DNA from 2 places in the Kribbella sp. NPDC050470 genome. Region 1 is predicted to be linked to the other one. Evidence: riboswitches for the same ligand, from Rfam matches in the RefSeq annotation. Region 1 holds a riboswitch; the other holds the start of a gene.
What was found. A riboswitch is a leader RNA that binds a small molecule or an ion and turns the genes downstream of it on or off. The one in region 1 is predicted to bind cobalamin.

Region 1 (8,698 bases):
CCCTCGGCGACGAGCAGGGCGATCTGCAACTCCTGCGCCGTCAGCTGGCGCCGGGGGTCGTCGCTGTGCGGCTGAAGGGTCTCGCCGGAGACCCGCAGCTCGCTGCGCGCCTGGTCGGCCCACAGCGCGGCGCCGTACTCCTCGCAGATCGCCAGCGCCGATCGCAATTGGTCTCGTGCGGCCGAGCGTCGGCCTTGACGGCGGAGACGCTCGCCGAAGCACAACCTAGTGCGCGCCTCCGCGAGTGGCGCGCCGACATCGCGGGCGAGCTCGAGGGACTCGGTGAACCAGGTCTCGTACTCCTCGTCCGGCGCGAACAGTCCGCGACACCGGGCGACGGCGGCGAGGACACTTGCGGCGCCTCGCGGCCTGGCGTAGGCCTCGAGCCTTTCGATGAGCTCCACCGCCAGGTCGACCTGACCACACCGCACGTAAGCCTCCGCGAGATCGCCCTCGATGCCGAAGGTTCGCGGCTCGCTCACACCGCCGGCGGCCAGGAGTTCCGCGGCGGGTGCCAGCTCGTCGACGGCAGCCTGGTGCCTTCTGGACGCCAACCCCAAGGTGCCCAATGCCGCGGCGCACGTCACTCGTAGCTCTTCGGCCGGACGGGTGATTCGATCGACCTGTACGGCGTGCGCCTTGCACTCGATGCTTCGACCGAGGTCGGCCTCCACCCGGGCGAGTCCAGCCAGTGCCGTCGCCAGTTGGACCGGCTCGTCGAGTGACTCGGCAAGGGCACGTGCCTCGTCGGCCCGGACCAGGGCGTGATCGAGGCGAGCACCGCGACGCGCCACTTCCGCGGCATTGGTCAGGGCGTTCGTGAGCATCCAGAGGTCGCCGCTCGCGCGGCACAGCTCGATCGCACGGGTGAGCACGCGCTCGGCATCCGCCGACCGGTCCAGCCAGCTGAGCACCGGCCCGAGCATCGCCAGCGCGCTGACGTCATCTCCTTGCTCGGCCACGCGGGCTGCCTGTTCGGTCAGTCGCGCTCCGTCGTCGGTCTTGCCGGCCATGACGAGGGTGTACGCGACCTTGAACGTCACCACCAGTGGATGGTCCCGGCAGCCGATCAGGTCCCACGCCTTCAACGCATACGGCAACGCATCGGCTGCCCGGCACTGCGCACCGAGGTCGACGACGGCGTACGCGAGGAGCTTGGCCGCCCGTTCGGCGTCGTACGGCGCGACCCGGTCGGCGGCCGCCTGGAGGCGCTGGGGTGGGTCGGCGTGGCCGCGCCACAGCGCAACCCGGGCGCGCTCGTGCTCTGCGTCCGCCCGGAGCAACGGATTCCCGCTCGCCGCGAGCACAGCCTCCAGGTGTTGTTGCGCGACCGAGTGATGCCCGGAGAGAAAGGCGGCCACCGCGGCGGAGTAGGTCCGCTCGGCTCGTCGCTCAGGATCGGGACTGAGCCGCGCGGCGAGCTCGTAGGCACGGCACTCCGCCCAGCGCCCGCCGCGGTTCCGGGCGAGGTCCGCTGTCCGTGCCAGATCGGCCGCGATCGCCTCGTCCGGGGCCACGGCCGACAGCGCAGCGTGCCAGGCGCGCAGTTCCGCCCGCCCGGCCGGAAGTGTCTCTGCAACGGATCGATGTGCGGCCTGCCGCTCAGCGATCGTCGCGGTCTGATGGACCACCGAGCGGAGCACCGGATGCCGGAACACCAGTCCCGACGAGGTCCAGCGCACCAGACCGGCTCGCTCAGCGTGATCGAGCGCCGCGGGATCGCCGGTGAGAGCTCTGACCGCCGGCAGTAGTTGTTCCGCTCCCGTGTCCTCACTCACCGCCAGCACCAACAGGGCGGCCCGGGACGGCGCGGGTAGCGCCTCGAGCTCCCTGCGATAGACATCGGCGATCTCGCTGCCCACTGGCAGCGGTTCGGGCAGTGGCACCTGTCCGCTCAGCTCGGTGGGTTCAAGCGCAGCGACCAGCTCACGCAACGCCAGGGGGTTTCCGGTGGCCGCTCGCAACAGCATCGATCGGACGGACTCGGGCAGCTCGTGTCGTGCCGCGGCTCTGAGCACCTCACCGGCCGCGTCGTCGCCGAGACCTTGAAGCCGGAGCACCGGTATCCCGCGCGGCAGGTCCGCGTCGGGCCGTGGGTCGCGCGCTGCGAAGACCATGGCGATCCGCTCGGACTCGATTCGCCGTACTGCGAAGGCGAGCGCGGACGCCGAGGCGGCGTCCAGCCATTGAAAGTCGTCGACGAGGCACAGCATCGGCAGAGCCGCGGACGCGTCGGACAGCAGCGTCAGCGTGGCCGCCGCGACGGCGAATCCGTCGACCTCCTGCGCCGCGGTCTCGGCGAAGGCGGCATGCAGCGCGTTGGCTTGGCGGACGGGCAGTGCCGCGATGCTGTCTGCCGCCGGCCGAAGCAGCTCGAACAGCCCCGAGTAGGGCAGTTCCGTCTCGGTCTCGATCCCGGTAGCTCGCAGGATTCGGAAGTCGGCCGCACCCGCGGCGGTGTCGTCGAGCAGCGAGGTCTTTCCGATACCGGGCTCGCCCAGCACCAGCAACCCACCCCCGGAACCGGCCTGAGCCCCCGCGAGCAGGCGACCGACCCGAGCCCGATCCGCGTCGCGCCCCACCAGCACACTTCACCGTACCCCTGACACCGCCGGCGCACCCAGGCGCAGCACTCTGCGCAGCTGCTCGCGAGAACCACGGCGAGGGTTCGGCTAGAGTCGCTCTGTCAATCGACGGCATCAGCAGGAACCCGGTGTGAGTCCGGGACGGTCCCGCCACTGTGACCACCTCGTGTGGGAGTCAGGAACTGCCGCCGTCGAACCTCCGGACGGGGCGTGGACACCCCGAGGAAGGATCGTGGCCCGTGAACGAGCGAAGCGAGTTCATCGTCAGACACCGTCCCGCGAACCTGCTGCTGCTCTCCACCGCCGACACCGACCTGCTGGCCGCCTCCGAGGCAGATGCAGGTTGGAAGGTTGCGAATCCCGCCCGGCTGGACCTTGCCGAGCTGACCCCGCTGCTGGACTCCGCCGAAGTCGTGGTGGTCCGCCTGCTCGGCGGCCGCCGGGCCTGGGAGGAAGGGCTCGACGCGGTGGTCGCGTCCGGCAAGCCGGCCGTGGTGGTCAGCGGCGAGGCGGCGCCCGACGCCGAGCTCATGTCGCTGTCGACGGTCCCCGCCGGTGCGGTTACCGAAGCGCTCGCCTACCTGCGCGAGGGCGGCGCCGGGAACCTCCGCAACCTGGCCGGGTTCCTCCGGGACACGATCCTGCTGACCGGCGACGAGTTCGATCCGCCGCAGGCACTTCCGGCGTACGGCGTCCGTGGCACCTTCGTCGAGGACGAGCGCCCGGTCGTCGGCATCGTCTACTACCGCGCGCACGAGATCTCCGGAAACACCGCGTTCGTGGATGCACTGGCCGCCGCGGTGACGAACGCAGGCGCACAACCGTTGCCGGTGTACTGCGGCACCCTCCGCGGACTGGATCCGACCAGCCCCGACAACGCCGGCCTCTTCGAGCTGCTGCGGAAGTGCGACGTACTGGTCACGACTCTGCTCGCCGCCGGTGGATCCGTCGCGGCGGACGCGAGTGCGGGCGGTGCGGACGATGCGTGGGACGCGGGTGCGCTCGCGTCGCTCGACATCCCGCTGATCCAGGGCCTCGCGCTGACCTCGACGCGCGAGCAGTGGGAGGCCAGCGACGCCGCGGTCAGTCCGCTCGACGCGGCGACCCAGGTGGCGATCCCGGAGTTCGACGGGCGGCTGATCACGATCCCGTTCTCGTTCAAGTCGTACGACGAGGACGGCCTGGCTCGTTACGCGCCCGACCCGGAGCGCTGCGACCGGCTCGCCGGGATCGCGGTAGCGCATGCCCGGCTGCGGCACGTCCCGGTCGCCGAGAAGCGGCTCGCTCTGGTGCTGTCGTCGTACCCGACGAAGCATGCGCGGATCGGGAACGCGGTCGGTCTGGACACTCCGGCGTCCGCGGTCGTGCTGCTCGGCCGGCTCCAGGAGGCCGGGTACGACCTCGGTGATCTCGACGTGAACGAGCTGGAGGGTGACGGGCTTATCCACCGGCTGATCGCGGCCGGTGGTCACGATGTCGACTGGCTGACCGACGAGCAGTTGGCGAACGCGGTCGCGACGATCCCGCCGGCGACGTACGAGCAGTGGTTCGGCCGCGCCCCGGAGTCGTTGCGGGAGGCAATGACCGAGGCGTGGGGAGCGCCGCCGGGGGAGTTGTACGTCAACACGGCCGGTGAGATTGCGCTGGCGGCCTTGCGGTTCGGGAACGTCGTCCTGATGATCCAGCCGCCGCGTGGGTTCGGCGAGAACCCGGTGGCGATCTACCACGACCCGGACATGGCCCCGTCGCACCACTACCTGGCGGCGTACCGCTGGCTGGAGGCCTCGACGGACGAGGGCGGCTTCGGTGCGCATGCCGTCGTACACCTGGGCAAGCACGGGACGCTGGAATGGCTGCCGGGCAAGGGCATCGGGATGGCGGCCGACTGCGCGCCGGACGCCGTACTCGGGAACCTGCCGATGGTCTACCCGTTCATCGTCAACGACCCCGGCGAGGGGACGCAGGCGAAGCGGCGGGCGCACGCCACGGTCGTCGACCACCTGGTGCCGCCGATGGCCCGGGCCGAGACGTACGGCGACATGGCGAAGCTGGAGTACCTGCTCGACGAGTACGCGACCGTGCAGGCGCTGGACCCGGAGAAGGTGCCGACGCTGCGGGCCCAGATCTGGACGCTGATCCAGGCGGCGCAGTTGCACCACGACCTGCACACCTCGGAGAAGCCCGAGGACGACGACTTCGACGAGTTCGTGCTGCACCTGGACGGCTACCTGTGCGAGATCAAGGACGTGCAGATCCGTGACGGGCTGCACGTGCTCGGCGGCGCGCCGGTCGGCGAAGCGCGGATCAACCTGGTGCTCGCCGTACTGCGGGCCCGGCAGCTGTGGGGTGGGTCGTACTCGATCCCGGGTCTGCGTACGGCGCTCGGCGACAGCTTCGGCGTGTCCGAGGCCGACCTGCTTGCGGACCCGGGGAAGAGCGTCGATCTCGCAGACCTGGCGACGCTGGCCGATCTGCCCGCGGTGACCGGCGCGGACGGCGTCGACCTGCTCGAGGCTGTCGCCCGGAAGCTCGTCGTCGGGATGGAGACGCTGAGCTGGGACGCCGCGAAGGTCCCGGTGGTCGTCGCCGAGGTCATCGGGCGCTCGTCCGCCGGGGTCGAGGCCTCGCTGAGCTTCGCCGCGACTGAAGTGGTTCCGCGGCTCGCCCGGACCGGTGATGAGCTGGTCAACGTCCTCCGGGCGCTGGACGGCCGCTTCGTCGAGGCAGGTCCGTCGGGGTCGCCGACCCGCGGGCTGGTCAACGTGCTGCCGACCGGCCGCAACTTCTACGCGGTCGACCCGAAGGCGATCCCGAGCCGCAATGCCTGGGACGTGGGCGTCGCGCTCGCCGACTCGCTCCTCAACCGGCACAAGGCCGAGACAGGGGAGTGGCCGCGGTCGGTCGGTCTGACGGTGTGGGGTACGTCGGCCATGCGCACCCAGGGCGACGACCTCGCCGAGGTGTTGTGGCTGCTCGGATGCCGCCCGGTCTGGGACGAGGCGTCCCGCCGGGTCACCGGCTTCGAGGTGGTCCCGCTCGACGAGCTCGGCCGCCCGCGGGTCGACGTCACGGTCCGGATCTCCGGGTTCTTCCGGGACGCCTTCCCGCACGTCGTCGCGCTGCTGGACGAGGCGGTCCGCGCGGTCGCCGCGCTGGACGAGCCGGCGTCGGACAACTACCTGCGCGCGCACGTGGACGTCGATGTTGCCGAGGGCAATGATCTGCGGTCGGCCACCGCCCGGGTGTTCGGCTCCAGGCCGGGCTCGTACGGCGCCGGCCTGCTGCCGCTCGTGGACGCGCGGAGCTGGCGCACCGACGCCGAGCTCGCCGAGGTGTACGCGGTCTGGGGCGGGTACGCCTACGGCAAGGACCTCGACGGCGCCGAGGCCCGCGGGTCGATGGAGCGCGCCTACGCCCGGATCCAGGTCGCGGCGAAGAACGCGGACACCCGCGAGCACGACATCATGGACTCCGACGACTACTTCCAGTACCACGGCGGCATGATCGCGATGGTCCGCCACCTCACCGGCTCGAACCCGAAGGCATACGTCGGCGACTCCGCCGTACCGGCGCAGGTCAAGACGCGGACGCTCGAGGAGGAGACCAAGCGGGTCTTCCGCGCCCGCGTGGTGAACCCGCGCTGGATGGCGGCGATGCAGCGGCACGGGTACAAGGGCGCGTTCGAGATGGCCGCGACGGTCGACTACCTCTTCGGGTACGACGCGACCGCCGGGGTGGTCGACGACTGGATGTACGAGACGCTGACCTCGGAGTACGTCGCCAACCCGGAGATGGCGGAGTTCTTCCGCAAGTCGAATCCATGGGCGCGGCACGGCATCGCGGAGCGCTTGCTGGAGGCGGCGCAGCGCGGTCTGTGGTCGGAACCGACCGCCGAAGCGCTCGAGACGCTACGCAGCGCAGTCCTTGAGACGGAGGGTGACATCGAGGACCGCGGCTGATTGGCTAGAGGTATGGCGCCTGAGAACCTGAGAGTCCTGATCACCAACGACGACGGCTACCAGGCGCCAGGCATCCGGGCACTCGCACCCGCGATCGCCGAGCTCGGGTACGACGTACTGGTCGTGGCGCCGCTGGACGACCAGAGCGGCGTCGGCTCGGCCCGCGCCGGGATGGTCGACCGGCCGATCCGGACTGCCTCGGAATCCGAAAGCGGCATCACGTACCACGGCATCGACGGGACGCCGGCGCTCGCCGTGACGCTGGCGACCGTCGGGGCGTTCGGCGTTGCGCCGGACCTGGTCGTGTCGGGGATCAACCGCGGCCACAACATCGGCGTACCGATCTTCCACTCCGGGACCGTGGCCGCGGCCCTGACCGCAGCGGGCCAGGGCCTGTCGGCGGTTGCCGTCAGCATCGACTCCGAGGACCCCGGGCACTGGGGCACGGCGGCCGCGGTGGCTGCCGAGGCATTGACCTGGATCGCGCCGGAGCCGGCCGGGACGGTGCTGACCATCAACGTGCCGGACCGCCCGCTCGACCAGCTCGCCGGGGTTCAGCACGCTTCGCTGGCGCCGATCAAGCGGTCCCGGATCAGCGGTGCGACCGCGCCGACCGGGGAGCCGATGATCCACCTCTCACCACCCGCTGCGAACCCGGTCGCCGGCTCGGACGAGGCCCTGCTCGCCGCCGGGTACGTCGCGGTCACCCCGATCATCGGCATCCGCGAGGTCAAGGACGACGCGGCGGCCACCGCCTTGGCGAAGCGACTCTCCAGCTACCGCTGAAGCTATACGTCGCGGAGTACGGTCCGCCGGACGCACCCATTCCCGACGAGCCGATCAACCTCGTACTGATCGCGGACTTCGAGGAACTGCGCGACGACCTCGGCATCGAGCGGTGGGCGATCCTCGGGCACTCGGCGGGCGGCAACTACGCGGTCGAGTACGCGATCCGGCATCCGTCCGCGGTCAGCGCGGTGATCTTCGACTGCCCATGCTGGGACTTCGACGACCGCCACCGGCTGCCGATCTTCGCCCGCCTGTACGACGACCTCGGCGACCCCGAGCGCGCGGCCCGATGCCGGGAGCTGGCGATCGTCGACCGCCGGCTGACGGCAAGATGTACGAGCTCGCATGGGGTCTCGGCGACCGCTTCCAGGACCTGTGGTTCCACGATCCGTCCCGGTGGACCGAGTTCCACCGGATCGGGGAGGCGGCCGGCTTCACCGACGAGATGTGGGAACGCGGCAACAGCCACCTGGTGACGCTGCCCGAGCTCTACACCTCCAAGCTCGACCGGCTGCCCCTCATCACCCAGCCGACCCTCCTGATCGAGGGCGCCGACGACCTCGCCACCGACCCCGTCTCGATCCAGGCCTACCGCGACAACGTCCCCACCGGCCAAGTGCTCACCTTCGCCCGCTCCGGCCACTACCCCACTTCGAAGAACCAGAACGCTACGCCAACCTGGTCCGCTCCTTCGTCCTGGACGCAACGCAGTAACTCTGCATCCCTTCCAGATGCCGTCGGGTCCGCTCCGCACGCTCCCACCCGCCCGGTCCACGCGCTTCATTCGACCGAAGCGTGGTCCCAGCGAACGTGGTTCGTGAGCTGACCGCACTCGGTCAGCTGCGGCGTGGTTCGGGGGCTGTGTGATCCGACGGCGCCCTCTGCCGTCCGTGAGGTGCGCGCTCCCGCCCAGACGACGCCACCAGCCCTCCCTGGACAGCCCACGAGCCCCAGCCACCACCGTCACCACAGCGGTCCTCGACACTGCCGCATCCCACCCAGATGCCATCGGCCCACCCGCCTCGCACACCCAGCACGGACACCGTCGTTGTCCACAGGGCGCGTCCGGCTGTGGATGACCTGGTTGCTGGAATCCCTTGAAAATAACGGGATTCTGGTTTGAATTCTGTCGGTGATGGTCCCTAGGGTTGGGGTATGGAACTCCTGGGCGAGCGGCCGGTCTGGTCGATGAGTGGCGGCGAGATGCTGTCGACTCTCGACACACTCGAGGCCGAGCTCGCCCGGCTCCAGACCTACCGCCTGCACCTCATCAGCGGCCTGGACAGCGTTGGGTACGCCGAGGAGCTCGGCGCCCACGACACGGCCAGATTGCTGGCCTTCCGGTATCGCCTCAACAGCATCGAC
Region 2 (8,698 bases), on a different contig from region 1:
CGGGCGACGCCCGCTGCTCACCGAGGAACAGCTGGCAGAGGCTCGGTCCCTGTACGCCGATGGGCAGAGCGCCGAGGAGATCGGAACGCGTCTCGGCGTCTCCAGAGCGACCGTCTATCGCCATCTCAAAATCTAAAGATTCTGAGATTTGATTATGAGACGAACGGCTTCAGGCCCTGACCGCCTTGAGTGCGAAGAGCAGGGGGACGCGGGGCGCGTCGTCGGGTAGGCGCCACCAGCCCTCTGGGGTTTGTTGCATGGACGGCCAGCGCGGCCATTGGAGGACTTCGGACTCGCGGAGGCTGGTGATGGTGAAGCCGGTGGCGGCGAGGGTGGTGACGAGTTCGCCGAGGCCGTGCCGCCACTCATAGCTGCGTTGACGGCCGGGGACTTCGTCGCCGGTGTAGGTCACCGTCGATTCGTGCGCGATCGGGCCGCGGCCTTCGAGGTAGTCGGTACGGATCGTCAGCTCTTCGGACTCGCCGGGCAGCGACACCGGCCGAAGCGCGTTCAGGAGCGGGTGGAACTCGACGATGTAGAGCGCACCGCCGGGCTTGAGCAAGTCGCGAACGACCTTCGCCCACGCCTGCAGCTCCGGCAGGTAGCAGAGCGCGCCCTTGCCGGTGTAGACGACATCGAACTGACGACCCCGCACTGCCTCGACGGCGTCGTACACGTTGGCGTGCACATACTCGACTGCCTGCCCCGACTCGCTTGCGATCCGGCGCGCTTCCTCAAGCGACTTCGCCGACAGGTCCAGCCCGACCGTCCGGGCCCCACGACGCGCGAACGCGATCGTCTCGGTCCCCAGGTGACATTGCAGGTGCAGTACGTCGCGCCCGCCGAGTCGACCCAGGTCCTCCCACTCGTAATCGGCGAACCAGTACTCCGCCGGCTGACTGTAGAACTGGCTGGCCGCGTGCAACGGCGCTCGTGCGTCCCAGTCGGCCTCGTTGGCCGCCACCATCTGCCGAGTCTCCGCGTCCAGGCTCACTGACCCCTCCGTTCGCTGACGTTCAGCCACGGCCCAGTCTGCCCAAGCCCAGGTCCACATCTCCGCGCTCATGCTCATCGGCGGTTCTCACTCACAGTCATGCCACCGATGCCAAGGAAGCTCAGGGCCTGATCGCAACGCTGAGTAATCATGATTCGATCGCACTCCCCTTCACCTCCGCACCGTCTTGTTCAAGGTTATGAAGTAAGCTTGAACACGGAAGGGACATGGTCATGGCGCGAGTGGAGTTGCATCGGTGGCCTGGGCACCCGGACGGGTTCACCCGGGCGGAGCGGTTGGGCGGGTCGTACGAGCTGTACTTCCCGGATCCCTTGGTCGGGCGGACGTTCGACCTGAGTGACGACGTGCTCGCCGCCCTGGAGGACGCGGCCGGCGATCTTGCCCGGCTGGACGCGACGGCCGCCGTCCTGACGAACAGTGAGGCGTTGGCGCGACTGCTGCTGCGGGCCGAGGCGGTCGGGTCCTCGCAGATCGAGGGACTGGTCGTCGGCGCGCGCCGCCTGCTGAAGGCCGAGGTCCTGGGGGAGCGACAGCGTGACGTGACCGCCGAAGAGGTGCTCGGCGCGGTCGACGCGATGACCTGGGTGACCGAGTCCGTGCAGGCCGGCGACAAGCTCGAGGTCGAGCACCTGCTGGAAGCCCACCGCCGGCTGATGGCGCACTCGCCGACGCCAGAACTCGGCGGCGAGGTCAGGTACCTGCAGAACTGGATCGGCGGCCGCTCCCCCGCCGAGGCGTACTACGTCCCGCCGCCGGCCCAGCTGATCCCGGAGCTCCTCGCCGACCTGATGACCTTCGTCCGCGAGTCCCGCCTGCCGGTGCTGGCGAAGACCGCGATCGCGCACGCACAGTTCGAGACCGTCCATCCCTTTGCCGACGGCAACGGACGGACCGGCCGCGCGCTGATCCACCTGATCCTGCGCGCAGAGGGCCTGGTCGAGCGAACAGTCCCGCCGGTGTCGCTGTCGCTCGCGACCCACGCCACGCAGTACATCGAGGCGCTCACCGCCTTCCGGCACGTTGGCAAGCCGACCACTCCACGGGCCCGCACGGCAGCCAACCAGTGGCTGCAGATGTTCGCCGCCGCGTGCAGCCACGCCACCGCGGAGGCCGCCCGCTTCGAGCGGACGGCGGCCGACCTCAAGGCCGCCTGGCGAGACCGGGCCGCACCGGTGCGGGCCGGCTCGGCCGTGGAGCTGCTGATCGAGACGCTGCCCGCGGCGCCGGTGCTCACCTTGGCGGGCGCGGCCCGACTGATCGACCGCTCGCAACAGGCCGCGAACCAGGCGCTCGCGAGGTTGGTCGAGGCCCGCATCCTGCGGGAGGTCACCGACGGTCGCCGGAACCGCGTCTACGAAGCACCCGAGCTGATCGATGCCTTCATCTTGCTGGAACGGCGTTTCGCCAGCCCGGCCGCCGATACCAGGATCGAACCGCCTAGCAGGCCAGTGCCGTCGAGGCCAGAACCGACACGCAGTGCTCATTGACTTTCTCCTCCCGTTCAGGCAACAATTCGAACACATGTTCGATCCTGCTGCAAAATCTGATCGGGAGCGTGAGGAACCGTGATGCCGGAGCCGTTCGACTGGGACATCCTGTACCGCCCCTCGGCGATGGCGATGGTCCGCGGCCAGCTCGGCTTCAGCTGGATGGTGTTGTCCACCCGGCTCGCGGAGCTGACCGACGAGCAGTACTTCTGGCAGCCGAGCGGCGAGGCGCTGACCGTCGTCCGGCGCCACTACGCCGGCCGGTTCCGATCACTCGGCTCCGGCGAGTGGGTCGCGCAGTGGCCGGACGAGCCCGACCATCGCGGCCCGCGCACGATCGCCTGGCTGATCGCCCACCTGACCGAGATGTTCTTCGAGCGCTGGGAGTGGACCTTCGGCGAGCGAAGGCAAGGGCGCGCCGACATCACGTTGCACGGCAACGCCCGCGACGCCGTCGCCTGGCTGACGCACTGGGTCGAGGCCTGGCGTGAATCGGTCGCCGCGCTGGACGAGGAGCAGGTGATGACGGTCGGCCTCAGCCAGGCGACCGAGCTCGACGCCGCCGAGCCGTTCGGTCACGTCGTACTGCGCCTCAACCGGGAGCTGATCCACCACGGCTCGGAGATCATGACGCTGCAGGACCTCTACGCGGCGGCGGCCTGAGACGCGGGGCGGCGGGGACCACAAGATGTGCGACACGCGGCGCGGCGCTGCCACAAAATGTCGGAGCCGACCCCTAGCATCACTACTGCTGGTGGTTCGGAGTCACCAACACCACAAGATGTGGGTGACGCCGAGGCAACAGGGGAATCCGGTGCGACTCCGGAGCTGCCCCGCAACGGTGAGCGGAATCCGTCCGCGAGTCCGAGTACCTGCCACCGGCGCGTGCACCGCCGGTGCGCGCGGTCCGAGACCTCGAGGGCGGGTCGCAGGGCGTGACAGGCGCAGTTCCGGCCGGTGCTGCCTGTCCCGTCATGCTCCCCGCCCGCGAGTCCAGGCCCTCCGAACTCGCGTGGAAAGAGCATCTGTGACCGTCACTTCCTCATCGCGATCGACGGCCGGCCGGCCGTCGATCGAGCTGACCGTCGTCCGCCGCGACGGCAGCAGTACGGCGTTCGACCAGTCCAAGATCGCCGTTGCCATGTCCAAGGCGTTCCTCGCCGTCGAGGGCCCGGACGCAGGCGCGACGCACCGGGTCCGCGACCTGGTGACCGACCTGACCGGCCGGGTCGTCGACGCGCTCACCAGCCGCGGTGACGCCCGTCGTACCGTCCAGGTCGAGGACATCCAGGACCAGGTCGAGCTGGCGCTGATGCGCGCCGGCGAGCACCAGGTCGCCCGCGCCTACGTCCTCTACCGGGAGGAGCGCACCCGCGCCCGCACGCCCGCCGACCTGGCCGGCGTGACCGAGAAGCCGGTCATCACCGTGCGCGCGGCCGACGGCAGCGCGGCGCCGCTCGACCTCGACCGGCTGCGGGTGATCGTCGGCGAGGCTGCCGACGGCCTCGACGCGGTCGACCCGCAGCTGATCTTCGACGCGACGCTCGGCTCCTGCTACGACGGCATCGCCCAGCACGAGGTCGAGCTCGCGCTGGTGATGGCGGCGCGGTCGTACGTCGAGACCGAGCCGCAGTACAGCTTCGCCGCCTCCCGCCTGCTGCTCGACCAGATCCGCCGCGAGACACTCGGCCGCGTGCACGGCGAGCCGCGGCAGGCGAGCCAGGCCGACATGACCACGGCGTACCCGGCGTACTTCCCGGAGTACATCCGGACCGGCATCGAGGCGGGCCAGCTCGACCCGGAGCTCGCGAGCTTCGACCTGACCGCGCTCGCGGCCGCGATCAAGCCCGAGCGCGACCTCGACTTCGCGTTCCTCGGCCTGCAGACCCTCTACGACCGCTATCTGCTGCACATCGACAAAGTGCGGTACGAGCTGCCGCAAGCCTTCTTCCTGCGGGTCGCGATGGGGATGGCGCTGCGCGAGGACGACCGCGAGGCGCGGGCCATCCAGTTCTACGAGCTGCTCAGCTCGTTCCGGTTCATGTCCTCCACGCCGACGCTGTTCAACTCCGGCACGACCCGGCCGCAGCTGTCGTCCTGCTTCCTCACCACGGTCGAGGACGACCTGGGCGGCATCTTCACCAAGATCCGCAACAACGCCCTGCTCGCCAAGTACTCCGGCGGTCTCGGCAACGACTGGACCCCGGTCCGCGGCATCGGCGCCAAGATCCGCGGGACCAACGGCGAGTCGCAGGGCGTCGTACCGTTCCTGAAGATCGCCAACGACACGGCGGTCGCGGTCAATCAGTGTTTTGCTCCGGAGACTCTCGTCTATGCCGCATGCGGCGCAACACCGATCAGCGAGATCACGACGGGCGATCTGGTGCTCGGTGCGAGCGGTAAGTATCGCGAGGTAACGAAGACATTCACGTACGACCAAAACGACCCGATGGTGGAGATCGACGTGAAGCATTCGATCGAACCGCTCACGGTTACGGCAGGTCATCCTCTCTACGCGATTCAAGGCGTGCCGATGGAGCAGAGTAACGAGCGAACGCTCGAGTGGCTCGCGAAGGGAAAGGCACAAGCAGCCTGGGTCGAGGCCGGCATGCTCAGCAGCGGTGACTACGTCGGGCAGGTCGTCCCAAAGGAGGTCATTCCGGTTCACGGTCTGACCGAAGACGATGCACGCCTGTACGGCATCCTCCTCGGTGACGGCCACCTGTCGAAAAACGGCAGTCAGTGGGGAGTGTCCGGCAATCCACAGCGCGACACGCACCTGTCGTTCGTACGCGATTACCTCAGCGCTCGCGAAATCCACTTCTGGGAGACCAGTCGCGGTGACAGCTACGCACAGGTCCATTGGGCGGCGGGACGCGGCCCCAGAAGGGACCCGTTGACGGGACGTATCGCCGGACCCGGCGAAGCGACGCTACCGTTCGCCGGCAAGGACCTCTACGACGAGCAACATCGCAAGCACATCGCGCGTCGACTCGCGCATCTCCCGCTCGCCCAGACCCGTGCGCTCATCCGCGGGCTCCTGGAAACAGACGGTGGAGTCTCGCGTGGCAAGGAGATCTACTTCACGACTACTTCACGAAAGCTCGTCAACGGCCTGCGCTACCAGCTGCTCCGGCTCGGAATTCCCACCGCAGGGCAACACCGCACGCGCGACGATCGTCACGTCGGTCAGCGCTCCGACGGATCCGGGATTACCTTTTCGAAACCTGTGCACGTCTTCGACCTCCGTATTCCCGCCGTACCTGGGATTGCCGAACTCGTCGGCGTCACGCCCATCCGGAAGCTCAACTGGATCGCACACCAAAGCATGGTCTTCTCGCGCGTGCGAGAGGTGAGCACAATTGCGACCGTGCCAGTCGTGCACGACCTCGAGGTCGAGGTCGACGAGTCGTACATGACCAGCGCCGGCTTGGCCCACAACGGCGGCAAGCGCAAGGGCGCGGTGTGCGCCTACCTGGAGACCTGGCACATCGACCTCGAGGAGTTCCTCGACCTGCGCAAGAACACCGGCGACGAGCGCCGCCGGACGCACGACATGAACACGGCGAACTGGGTGCCCGACCTGTTCCTGCAGCGCGTCGAGGCGGACGGCCAGTGGACGCTCTTCTCCCCCGACGAGGTCCCCGACCTCCACGATCTGTACGGCGCTGCCTTCGTCGACGCCTACCGTGGTTACGAGGAAGCGGCGGATCGCGGCGAGATCAAGGTGTTCCGCCGGGTCCGGGCGGTCGAGCTGTGGCGGCGGATGCTGACCGTGCTGTTCGAGACCGGGCATCCGTGGATCACCTTCAAGGACGCCTGCAACCTGCGGTCGCCGCAGCAGCACGACGGCGTGGTCCACTCGTCGAACCTGTGCACCGAGATCACCCTCAACACCACCGTTGACGAGACCGCGGTCTGCAACCTCGGTTCGGTCAACCTGGTCGCGCATCTCACCGACGAGGGCCTCGACGCCGAGCTGCTGCGCGACACCGTGAAGACAGCGGTCCGGATGCTCGACAACGTCATCGACGTGAACTTCTACACCACCCCGGAGTCCGAGCGCGCCAACCAGCGACACCGCCCGGTCGGCCTCGGCCTGATGGGATTCGCCGACGCGCTCTTCCGGCTGCGCATCCCGTACTCCTCCGACGCGGCCGTCACCTTCGCCGACACCTCGATGGAGCAGATCAGCTACCACGCGATCGAGGCCTCCAGCGAGCTCGCCGCCGAGCGCGGCCGCTACTCGACGTACGACGGTTCGCTGTGGAGTCAGGGTGTGCTGCCGATCGACTCGATCGCGCTGCTGCGGAACGCCCGCGACGGTGACCTGATCGTTGATGAAAGCAAGCAACTGGACTGGGACGCGCTCCGGGAGAAGGTTCTCCGGGACGGGATGCGCAACTCCAACGTGATGGCGATCGCGCCGACCGCGACGATCTCCAACATCTGCGGGGTGAGCCAGTCGATCGAGCCGGCGTACAGCAACCTGTTCGTGAAGTCGAACATGTCCGGAGAGTTCACGGTGGCGAACCCGTACCTGGTCGCCGACCTGAAGGCGCGGGGGCTGTGGGACCAGGTGATGGTGTCGGACCTGAAGTACCACGACGGCATCCTGGCCCGGATCGAGCGCGTCCCGGCCGACCTGCGCGAGCTGTACGCGACCGCGTTCGAGATCGAGCCGCGGTGGCTGGTGAAGGCGGCCTCGCGGCGGCAGAAGTGGATCGACCAGGCGCAGTCGCTGAACCTCTACATGGCCGCGCCGTCGGGCCGGGCGCTGGACGAGCTGTACCGGTCGGCATGGCGTCATGGCCTCAAGACGACTTATTACCTGCGTTCCCAGTCAGCGACCCACGTGGAGAAGTCCACGCTGCAAGGCACGGACGGCCGGCTGAACGCCGTACCGGTGAACCTTCCTGCACCGACCGGAGCCGTGTGTGCCATCGACGACCCGGAATGCGAGGCGTGCCAGTGACCACCGGATTGGACGAGATCTCCGTCGGCGCGGGCCGGGTGCACGTCGACGACAAGGCGATGATCAACGCGCGGGCGGACGTCAACCAGTTGCTGCCGCTGAAGTACCGGTGGGCCTGGGAGAAGTACCTTGCCGGATGCAACAACCACTGGATGCCGACCGAGGTGTCCATGCAGGCGGACATCGCGCTGTGGCGGCGTCCACCAGGGGCTCGCGACGGACTGACCGACGACGAGCGGCTGATGCTGAAGCGCAACCTCGGCTTCTTCGCCACCGCGGAGTCGCTGGTCGCGAACAACATCGTGCTGGCCGTCTACCGGCAGCTGACCAACCCCGAGTGCCGGCAGTACCTGCTGCGCCAGGCGTTCGAGGAGGCCGTGCACACGCACACCTTCCAGTACATCTGCACGTCGCTCGGCCTGGACGAGGGCGAGTTGTTCAACATGTACCGGGAGGTGCCGTCGATCTCGGACAAGGACGCCTGGGCGCTGAAGTACACCCAGCACCTGGAGGATCCGGACTTCCGCACGGGGACGCCGGAGGCCGACACCGCCTTCCTGCGGGACCTGATCGTGTTCTACGTGGTGTTCGAGGGGATGTGGTTCTACACCGGGTTCGCGCAGATCCTGTCGCTCGGCCGGCGGAACAAGATGGTCGGGATCGCCGAGCAGTACCAGTACATCCTGCGCGACGAGTCCATCCACCTGAACTTCGGCATCGACTGCATCAACCAGATCAAGCAGGAGAACCCGCACCTGTGGACGGCGGCGTTCCAGGCCGAGGTGCGGCAGATGCTGACCGAGGCGTGTGAGCTCGAGGTGGCGTACGGGCGCGCGACGATGCCGAACGGCATGCTCGGGCTGACGGCGGAGCTGTGCGAGCAGTACATGCACTTCATCACCGACCGCCGCGCCGAGCAGATCGGCCTCGCGCCCATCTTCGGCGAGACCCGCAACCCGTTCGGCTGGATGTCGGAGGTGATGGATCTGAAGAAGGAGAAGAACTTCTTCGAGACCCGGGTGATCGAGTACCAGTCGTCGAGCGGACTGAGTTGGGAATGACCGTTGAGATCCCCCGGGTCCGCGAAGACCTGGGGGATCTTAATTCACCTCGACCTCGAGGATGCCGATGATCTTCTCCAGGCGGGCGGCGACCCGGCCGGCGTCGAAGCCGTTGCCTTCGACGACTACGCGGAGGAGGCCGTCGTCGAGGGAGAGGGAG

Region 2: it holds a riboswitch for cobalamin, as region 1 does, so the genes downstream of both, ACIBGM_RS29585 (ribonucleoside-diphosphate reductase subunit alpha) here and cobN (cobaltochelatase subunit CobN) in region 1, are expected to answer to the same signal.

Annotation. Positions count from the first base shown of each region.
Region 1 covers NZ_JBITHV010000006.1:436,993-445,690, forward strand. The annotation lists gene ACIBGM_RS20165 (LuxR C-terminal-related transcriptional regulator) at 1-2,582, opposite strand, end outside; cobalamin riboswitch at 2,659-2,791, shown strand; gene cobN (cobaltochelatase subunit CobN) at 2,825-6,544, shown strand; gene surE (5'/3'-nucleotidase SurE) at 6,557-7,330, shown strand; gene ACIBGM_RS20180 (hypothetical protein) at 7,333-7,503, opposite strand; gene ACIBGM_RS20185 (alpha/beta fold hydrolase) at 7,435-7,809, shown strand; gene ACIBGM_RS20190 (DUF222 domain-containing protein) at 8,489-8,698, shown strand, end outside.
Region 2 covers NZ_JBITHV010000010.1:69,258-77,955, forward strand. The annotation lists gene ACIBGM_RS29565 (TetR family transcriptional regulator) at 1-136, shown strand, start outside; gene ACIBGM_RS29570 (class I SAM-dependent methyltransferase) at 170-994, opposite strand; gene ACIBGM_RS29575 (Fic family protein) at 1,228-2,502, shown strand; gene ACIBGM_RS29580 (DinB family protein) at 2,584-3,165, shown strand; cobalamin riboswitch at 3,241-3,397, shown strand; gene ACIBGM_RS29585 (ribonucleoside-diphosphate reductase subunit alpha) at 3,530-7,477, shown strand; gene ACIBGM_RS29590 (ribonucleotide-diphosphate reductase subunit beta) at 7,459-8,538, shown strand; gene ACIBGM_RS29595 (hypothetical protein) at 8,578-8,698, opposite strand, start outside.